2 regions of the Comamonas sp. 7D-2 genome follow, and region 1 is predicted to be linked to the other one. Evidence: predicted binding sites of a transcription regulator. Region 1 holds the regulator's gene; the other holds the start of a gene.
The links. Region 1 encodes FNR, which switches genes on or off when oxygen is low (the NO sensors DNR and NnrR bind a similar motif). Its sites were predicted from a motif close to TTGATNNNNATCAA; they were not measured.
Positions count from the first base shown of each region.

Region 2: MPZ60_RS09465 (OmpW family protein) is a predicted target of FNR. The motif match lies at 2,519-2,532, and genes of this name have one in related genera.

Region 1 covers NZ_CP094238.1:2,172,172-2,176,253, reverse strand. Annotated here, with positions in the region: gene hemN (oxygen-independent coproporphyrinogen III oxidase) at 1-1,158, opposite strand, end outside; gene fnr (fumarate/nitrate reduction transcriptional regulator Fnr) at 1,427-2,149, shown strand; gene MPZ60_RS10050 (hypothetical protein) at 2,213-2,476, opposite strand; gene MPZ60_RS10045 (FixH family protein) at 2,734-3,039, opposite strand; gene ccoG (cytochrome c oxidase accessory protein CcoG) at 3,166-4,082, opposite strand, start outside.
Region 2 covers NZ_CP094238.1:2,041,582-2,045,663, forward strand. Annotated here, with positions in the region: gene MPZ60_RS09450 (VWA domain-containing protein) at 1-1,006, shown strand, start outside; gene MPZ60_RS09455 (hypothetical protein) at 1,040-1,249, opposite strand; gene MPZ60_RS09460 (DUF808 domain-containing protein) at 1,393-2,412, shown strand; gene MPZ60_RS09465 (OmpW family protein) at 2,616-3,230, shown strand; gene egtD (L-histidine N(alpha)-methyltransferase) at 3,761-4,082, shown strand, end outside.

The DNA.
Region 1 (4,082 bases):
GACGGAGCCCTGGCACATGATGGACATGATGACGGCTCTGCGCACCAGATCGTCACGCGAAAGCGCCAGTCCGCGCTGCACGGGCAGCATGCCTCCATCGACGGCATCGTAATACTCTTCAAGAGTCTTGACGTTCTGGCTGTAGGTCGCACCCACCTTGCCGATAGCCGATACGCCCAGTGCAATCAGATCGCAATCAGGCTGGGTGCTGTAGCCCTGAAAGTTGCGATGCAGGCGCCCCTGGCGCTTGGCAATGGCCAGAGAGTCGTCAGGCAGCGCAAAGTGGTCCATGCCTACATAGACATAGCCGCCATCCATGAATGCGTCAATTGCGCCGGAGAGCATGTTCAGCTTGTCCTGTCCCATGGGCAGGTCTGCCGATTCGATGCGCCTTTGCGGCTTGAAGCGCTCGGGCAGATGCGCATAGGCATACAGTGCAATGCGATCGGGGCGCAGCTCATTGACCTGTGCCAGCGTGCGCGCAAAAGACTCGGGCGTCTGCCTGGGCAGCCCGTAGATCAGGTCCACGTTGATGGAGACAAAGCCCAGGCGGCGCGCCTCGGCCACCAACGAAAAGACTTGCTCGGCGGGCTGCTCGCGGTGCACCGCTTTCTGCACCGCGGGATCAAAGTCCTGCACGCCAAAGCTCAGGCGATTGAACCCCATGTCCTTGAGAGCTCTCAGCCGCTCGTTGCTGACGGTGCGCGGATCGACCTCGATGGAGTACTCGCCCGCGGGATCCAGCTTGAAATGTTCACGCATCAAAACCATCAGCTGCTGCAACTCGGCATCGCTGAAAAAGGTCGGTGTGCCTCCGCCCAGATGCAGCTGGCTTACGAGTTGACCTTTGCCGCAATGCTCGGTATGCATGGCCAGCTCGCGGCTCAGGTAGTCCAGATACTCGGCAGCCTTCTCATGATGCTTGGTCACGATCTTGTTGCAGGCGCAGTAATAGCAAAGCGACTCACAGAACGGCACATGCACATAAACGGACAGGGGCAAAGCGCGCGAGCCAGAATGCGTCTTGCGCTGCTTGAGTGCCAGTATGTAGTCGTCTGCACCAAAAGCCTCAACAAAACGGTCGGCTGTTGGGAACGATGTGTAGCGTGGGCCGGGGATATCAAAGCGGCTCAGCAACTCAGGCGTGACTGCGGTCATAACTGGGAGTTAGGGTGCGCCCACACTCTGTATAGAGCAGATTTCAATGGAAATCAGATCCTGAAAATCATGCCCAAAATAGGCAAAAGCGCATGTTTTTGAACGAATACAGGCAATGTGCCCCAAGGCAATCACCCTGTCCTTGATGAAAATCAAGAGACCTCAAGGCAAGTGCTGCGACAATTTGATCCATCTCATCTTCAACCACGAGGTCAATGACCAGCGCGACTCTCCACTCTGTGTCTGTCTGCGCCGTTGCTAAAAGCCCATGAATCTTCAGACCATCAAAGCATCCTGCTCCAACTGCAATCTGCGTGAACTGTGCATGCCCATGGGCCTGGACGATGAACAAATGGAGCGCATTGACGAGATTGTGGCCACGCGCCGCAAGGTCAAGCGCGGTGGGCTGCTGTTTCGCAATGGCGAAGAGTTCACCTCGCTGTATGCCATTCGAACCGGCTTCTTCAAGACCAGCGTGGCCACCGAAGACGGGCGCGATCAGGTCACAGGCTTTCAGATGGCTGGCGAAATCATTGGTCTGGACGGCATCGTCAACGACCACCACACTTGTGATGCCGTGGCCCTGGAAGACGCCGAGGTCTGCGTCATGCCGTTTGACAAACTGGAGCAGCTCTCGCGCGAGGTCACTGCCCTGCAGAACCATGTGCACAAGGTCATGAGCCGCGAAATCGTGCGCGAGCATGGCGTGATGCTGCTGCTGGGCAGCATGCGTGCCGAAGAGCGCCTGGCGGCCTTTGTGTTGAACCTGGTCCAGCGCCTGTCGGCACGCGGCTTTTCCAAGTCGGAACTGGTGCTGCGCATGACGCGCGAAGAAATCGGCAGTTACCTGGGCCTCAAGCTCGAGACCGTGAGCCGCACTTTCTCCAAATTTGCAGAGGAAGGTATTGTGGAAGTCAAGCAGCGCCACCTGCGCATCCTGGATACCGAGGCGCTCAAACGCATCGTCAACAGCCAGCAATGCCAGAACTGAACCGAGTCGACAGACACTCTCAAGACAAAGCCCGCGGACAGCGGGCTTTTTTGTCTGTGCGAATTAATCGGGCAGAGGCTCGGAAACGATGCCGCCATTGAGATCGCTGACGGAGCGACCCAGCATCACCGTCATCGCACCTCCGATCAGGGTCACGACCCAGAAGGCAAAAAAAGCGACCGTATAGATGGCCTGGCGCGACCAGTCCAGGGGGGAGCCCAGCCAGTGCACATCCAGCGGGTCCACAAAGGCGAAAACCACCATCTCCATGATTGCTGCCGCCAGAAAGGCCGGCCAGACAATCCACATCCAGCGTCGAGCATCCATCCTGATTCTCCTTGGGCTGTGGGCTTGGTCATATTTTGCACAACAGTGGTGACCGTTCATGCAGGACTGCGGGCATGCACCGTGGCGGGAAACCCTGAACTACTCTCTTTTCAGGAGCATCCTGCGCCATCTGGATATCAAAAAACCATTTACTTCTACATCAACGTTAGACAGAACATGCGCAACACGCTCTGATTTTGATATCGGCAACAAAAAAGGCCGCAAAAGCGACCTTGGCGGAGCAAGCGCCAGAGCACTCAGCGATCCAGCGGATGGTCCTTGGCTGGCGTGGCCGCATGATTGCGGCCGGTGACTGCTGGGGCCAGGCTTTTTTCACTTTCGCTCAGGCGCTGGTTGATTTCCATGCCATGGCGGTAGTAGTCAGGGTCAATCACGGGATCAGGCCTGCTCAGTGCGATGTATGCGGTGACAAAGCCGGCAATCACCACGATCACCGGGCCGGCGATGATGAGCCAGACATGGGCAAACTTCCACCAGGGCTTGCCGTCCTCGGGGTGGATGATCTTGGCCGTTTGCGAGACCTTGGCTTGTGCTGCCGACATGATGAAACCTCTTTCCAAAATTCTGACCACCCAGGCACACACGGCAGGGTGGCATAAATTGTTGCCGATTGGCGGTGCCCTTGTCCGGCCTCCGTGATGGCTCACGAAGACCGTCAAGACCTGGCATTAACGCGGCACCAGGAACACCGTCTTCTCGGAAATACGCCCTGCTCCGGCAGTCACTGCATCCACATTGAAGTGTACGGGGTGCGAGCCGGGAGTTGCTGAGCCGTACGGAATCTGCAGCCGCACCGCAATGCCGCGCGTCTCTGCAGGGCCAACGCTCACTTCCTGCTCGGATGCGACTTCCAGATTCTCCAGGCCCACGGCGCTGATACGGTAGCGCTGCTCGGATTCGGTGGCGTTCATGATCTGCAGACGGTAGACGTTCTCCAGCTTGCCGCCCGCCACGATGCGCGAAAGCGCAGCACGGTCGCGAATCACATCGACCTTGAGCGGCTCGCGCAGCACCAGACTGGCGATCATGGCAGCGCTGAGGGCCACCAGCACGGCCGAGTAGATCAGCACACGCGGGCGGAAAATGCGGCGAATCACCTGCACCTGCTTCCAGGCCTTCGCCACGGCATTCTGAGTGGTCAACCGGATCAGGCCACGCGGATACTCCATCTTGTCCATCACGGAGTTGCAGGCATCGATGCACAGACCGCAGCCAATGCACTCGTACTGCAATCCTTTGCGGATATCGATGCCCACGGGGCAAACCTGAACGCAAAGCTTGCAATCTATGCAGTCCCCCAGGCCCTGAGCCTTGTAGTCAACGTCTTTCTTGCGCGGGCCGCGAGCTTCACCACGTTCGGCGTCATAACTGACGATCATGGTGTCCTTGTCGAACATGGCACTCTGAAAGCGTGCATAGGGACACATGTACTTGCAGACCTGCTCGCGCATATAGCCGGCGTTGCCGTAGGTGGCGAAGCCGTAGAACGCCACCCAGAAAATCTGCCAGCTGCCCTGGAAGGCCATCAACTCCACACCCAACTCACGGATGGGCACGAAGTAGCCGACAAAGGTGAAACCTGTCC
Region 2 (4,082 bases), 130 kb from region 1:
GGGTGGACGCGGCAACTCCTCGCCTTCGGTTTCGCGCTGGCTGGGCGATATCCGCAAATACTTTCCGAGCCAGGTCGTGCAGGTCATGCAGCGCGATGCCATGGAGCGTCTGAATCTGCGCGAGCTGCTGCTGCAGCCCGAAATGCTGGAGAACGTGCAGCCCGATGTGCATCTGGTGGCGGACCTGATTTCGCTGGGCTCGGTGATTCCGCAGAACACCAAGGCCACGGCGCGGCTGGTGGTGCGCAAGGTGGTGGACGAGCTGATGAAAAAGCTCGAGGAGCCCATGCGCAGTGCCGTGGCCGGGGCGCTGGACCGCAGCCAGCGCAACCGACGCCCGCGCCATGCAGAAATCGACTGGAATCGCACCATACGCGCCAACCTGCGCCACTGGCAGCCCGAGTACAAGACCATTGTTCCAGAGACGCTGATCGGCTATGGACGCAAGGCGCGCCGCCCGCAGCGCGAGGTGATTCTGTGCATTGACCAGAGCGGCTCCATGGCCAACTCGGTGGTCTATTCCAGCATCTTCGGTGCGGTGATGGCCAGCCTGCCGGCCGTGGCCACCAAGCTGGTGGTGTTTGATACGGCCGTGGTTGACCTGACGGAAAAACTCGACGATCCCGTCGATGTGCTGTTTGGCGTGCAACTGGGTGGCGGCACCGATATCAACGGTGCGGTCGGCTATTGCCAGGGGCTGATCAGCGAGCCGCGCAACAGCATTCTGGTGCTGATCTCCGACCTCTACGAAGGCGGTGTGGAGTCGGGCCTGCTGCGCCGCGCCAACGAGCTGGTGGAAGCAGGTGTGCAGTTCATCACGTTGCTGGCGCTCAGCGACGAGGGTGCGCCGGCCTATGACGCGGAACTGGCTGCCAAGCTGGCGGCACTGGGCGTGCCCTCGTTTGCTTGTACCCCCGATGCCTTTCCACAGCTCATGGCAGCGGCCATCCGCCGCGACGATGTGGCCGCCTGGGCGGCGACACAGGGCTTCAAGACCAGCAAATAAGAAGACTGCCCGAAGAAGGCTGCTTGTTGAGGCTCAGCCCGGCAGATCGATACCAAGCTTGGCCAGTCTGGCGGCCATCACATCGCGGCGGCGCGCGGCCTTGGCAGCGGTTTCGCTGACCGTTGCAATGGTCTTGGGGCCTTTGCCCGCTGCGGCCTTGACCAGTTCCGCCTTCTTGGCGGCCTCTGCGGCAAGTTTGCGGTAGCTGGCAATCAGTTCGGCATGAGCGATGGCTTGAGTCACAGGGTTTCCGTTCGATGAGGGCGCTCATTGTCGCTGCAAAGCCTTGGCCGTGCTGATCGCGTAGGCGATTGGCAACTTCCTGCTGCAGTCGCTGCACGGTTTGCAGGCATGATAGTGGACATTGAAACCAACTGGGGAGTGCGATGGCAGGTGCCGGCCTTTTGATGCTGCTAGACGATATTGCAAGCATGCTCGACGATGTGGCCTTGATGACCAAGACCGCTGCGGGCAAGAGCACAGCAATCCTGGATGATGTGGCCACACAGACCAAGGTGGCGGTGCAGAAGACGGCCGGCGTGCTGGGCGATGATCTGGCTCTCAATGCCGAGCAGGTCACGGGAGTGAAGGCCAATCGGGAGTTGCCAGTGGTCTGGGCGGTGGCCAAAGGTTCGTTGATGAACAAGGCCATCCTGGTGCCCGCAGCGCTATTGATCAGCGCCTTTGTGCCCTGGTTGATCACGCCTTTGCTGATGGTGGGGGGCGCTTTTCTGTGCTTCGAAGGCGTGGAAAAGATCCTTGAGCTGTTTCACAAGCACAAAAAGCATGATGCGCATGATGCCGTGGTGGATGCCGAGGAGGCTACCCATAAAGGTGTTGCGCCTTCATCGGTGCGTGCCGCGCGTGAAAAGCAGATGGACCCGATGGAGTACGAAAAGCAGAAGGTCAAGGGGGCCGTGCGCACGGACTTTATCTTGTCGGCCGAAATCATGGCGATTGCGCTGGGTACGGTGTCCGCCAAACCCATCTGGGAGCAGGCCTCGGTGCTGATCGCAGTAGCTCTGGCCATCACCGTGTTCGTCTATGGACTGGTGGCCGGGATCGTGCGCATGGATGATGTGGGCGGCTGGCTGATGGCCAAGAGCAGCAGCGCTGCCAAGGCCATGGGCCGTGGTCTGATTGCTTTTACCCCGTGGCTGATGCGCGGGCTGTCCATCGTGGGCACGGCTGCCATGTTCATGGTGGGCGGTAGCTTGCTGGTGCACGGCATAGAGCCTGTCGAACATTGGATAGAGCAGGTGATTGTGCCCACGGGCGGTATTGTTGCAGCGCTGGGACCGGTGTTGGTACATGTGCTGGTTGGGGCCGTCATTGGCGGTGCGGTTGTGGTGTGCATGGAGTTGTGGCACAAGCTGCGACCAGCCAGGGTGGCTCATCCGAATTGACGACTACCATCACTGCTGAAGCAAATTTTTGCGCTTCATCAGTGTCCTGGGCGGACGTGGCCGATGGGCAACGTCCGCTTTTTTCTTTGCGGTGTTGGTGTGCGGGTTGACCTGGGACAAACCCGTGTGGCAGTGGCTTTGCTTCAATGGATGCCAAGGGATGCAAAGCATTGCACTCACCCAATTCTTCAAGGAAAGAACCCATGAAAAAGACTCTGATCGCGATTGCTGCTGTTGCCAGCGCCCTGACGGCCGGTACCGCTTTTGCCCAATCTTCGTTTGACGGCTCCAGCCCTTGGCAGGTTCGCGTGCGCGCTCTGCATCTGGACAGCGACAACGGTGGCGCTGCCGGAGACGCAGGCGTGAGCATCAACAACAAGTGGATGCCTGAGCTGGACGTGTCCTACTTCTTCACGCCCAACATTGCGGCAGAGCTGGTGCTGACCTATCCCCAAAAGCATGATGTGCGCCTGAATGGCGGCAAGATCGGTTCGCTCAAGCATCTGCCCCCCACCTTGCTGGCTCAGTACCACTTCACCAACTTCGGGGCCTTCAAGCCTTATGTGGGGGCAGGCGTGAACTACACACGCTTCTCGAACGTGGACATCCTGGATGGTGCCGTGACCGTGAAGAAGAACAGCTTTGGCGGCGCGCTGCAGGTCGGCTTCGACTATGCGCTGGACAAGAACTGGTCGCTGAACTTCGACATCAAGAAGGTGTATCTGGGTACCAAGGTCACAGGTGCAGGCGTGTTTGAAAACACCAAGTTCAAGGTTGACCCATGGCTGGTGGGTGTGGGCGTGGGCTATCGCTTCTGATAGCTTCACGGCAAAGAGTGTTCTTGTCTGCGGCCTTCTTCCCGCAGGCGAGGCACGCACCGCAGGCTCTGCGGTGCATCGGAGTCAGCAGGTCGGCATGGCCTGATGACTTCGGAGGCTAGGGTGTATGTTTAGATCGGTATTCCGCCAGCGCGGGGTACCGATTTTTTTTGCTGAATTCTTTGACCAGTATTGACTTTGTCAGCATTGCTGCATGCGCATGCAGTAAAAGGATCGCTGGCTTCAGTCCTACTTCTGCCGATTGCCGGCCGCGCTAGGCTGAGGGTCTAAGAACGTGTTTACGATCTCCTTGCTCTCCAACGCGGTAAGCACGTTCTAAAGCAGGCTTGGCAGTGATGGCGCGAGCAATGGCTGCATCGCGCGATCAGCTCATCAGGAGGATCAGCATGCGCGCGACACCGGACAGGCAGGCAGCATCGATAGAGTTTGCATCACGCGCAGGGCGCATTCCATTGCCTCTGGCGTCCTCGTTGAGACCTCCACCGCTTCAGGGGGAGAGTTGCAGCCTCATGGACGCGTATGCCCCCCCGACGCATCTGCGCTATGAACTGGCGCAGGGGCTGATGCAGCGGCAGGCGCAGATTTCTCCCAAGTTCCTATATGACGCGCATGGCTGCGCCCTGTTTGAGCAGATAACCGAGCTGCCCGAGTACTACCCCACAAGAACCGAGGCTGCCATCATGGCCCGCTACGACCTGGAGATCGCCCAGGCCATGGCGGGTTGCCAGGTGTTGATAGAGCTGGGAGCGGGCAATTGCGAAAAAGTGCGACGCCTGTGCCGCAGCGTGGGGCCGCAGCAGTTTCTGGGAGTGGATATTGCGGTCGAGTTTC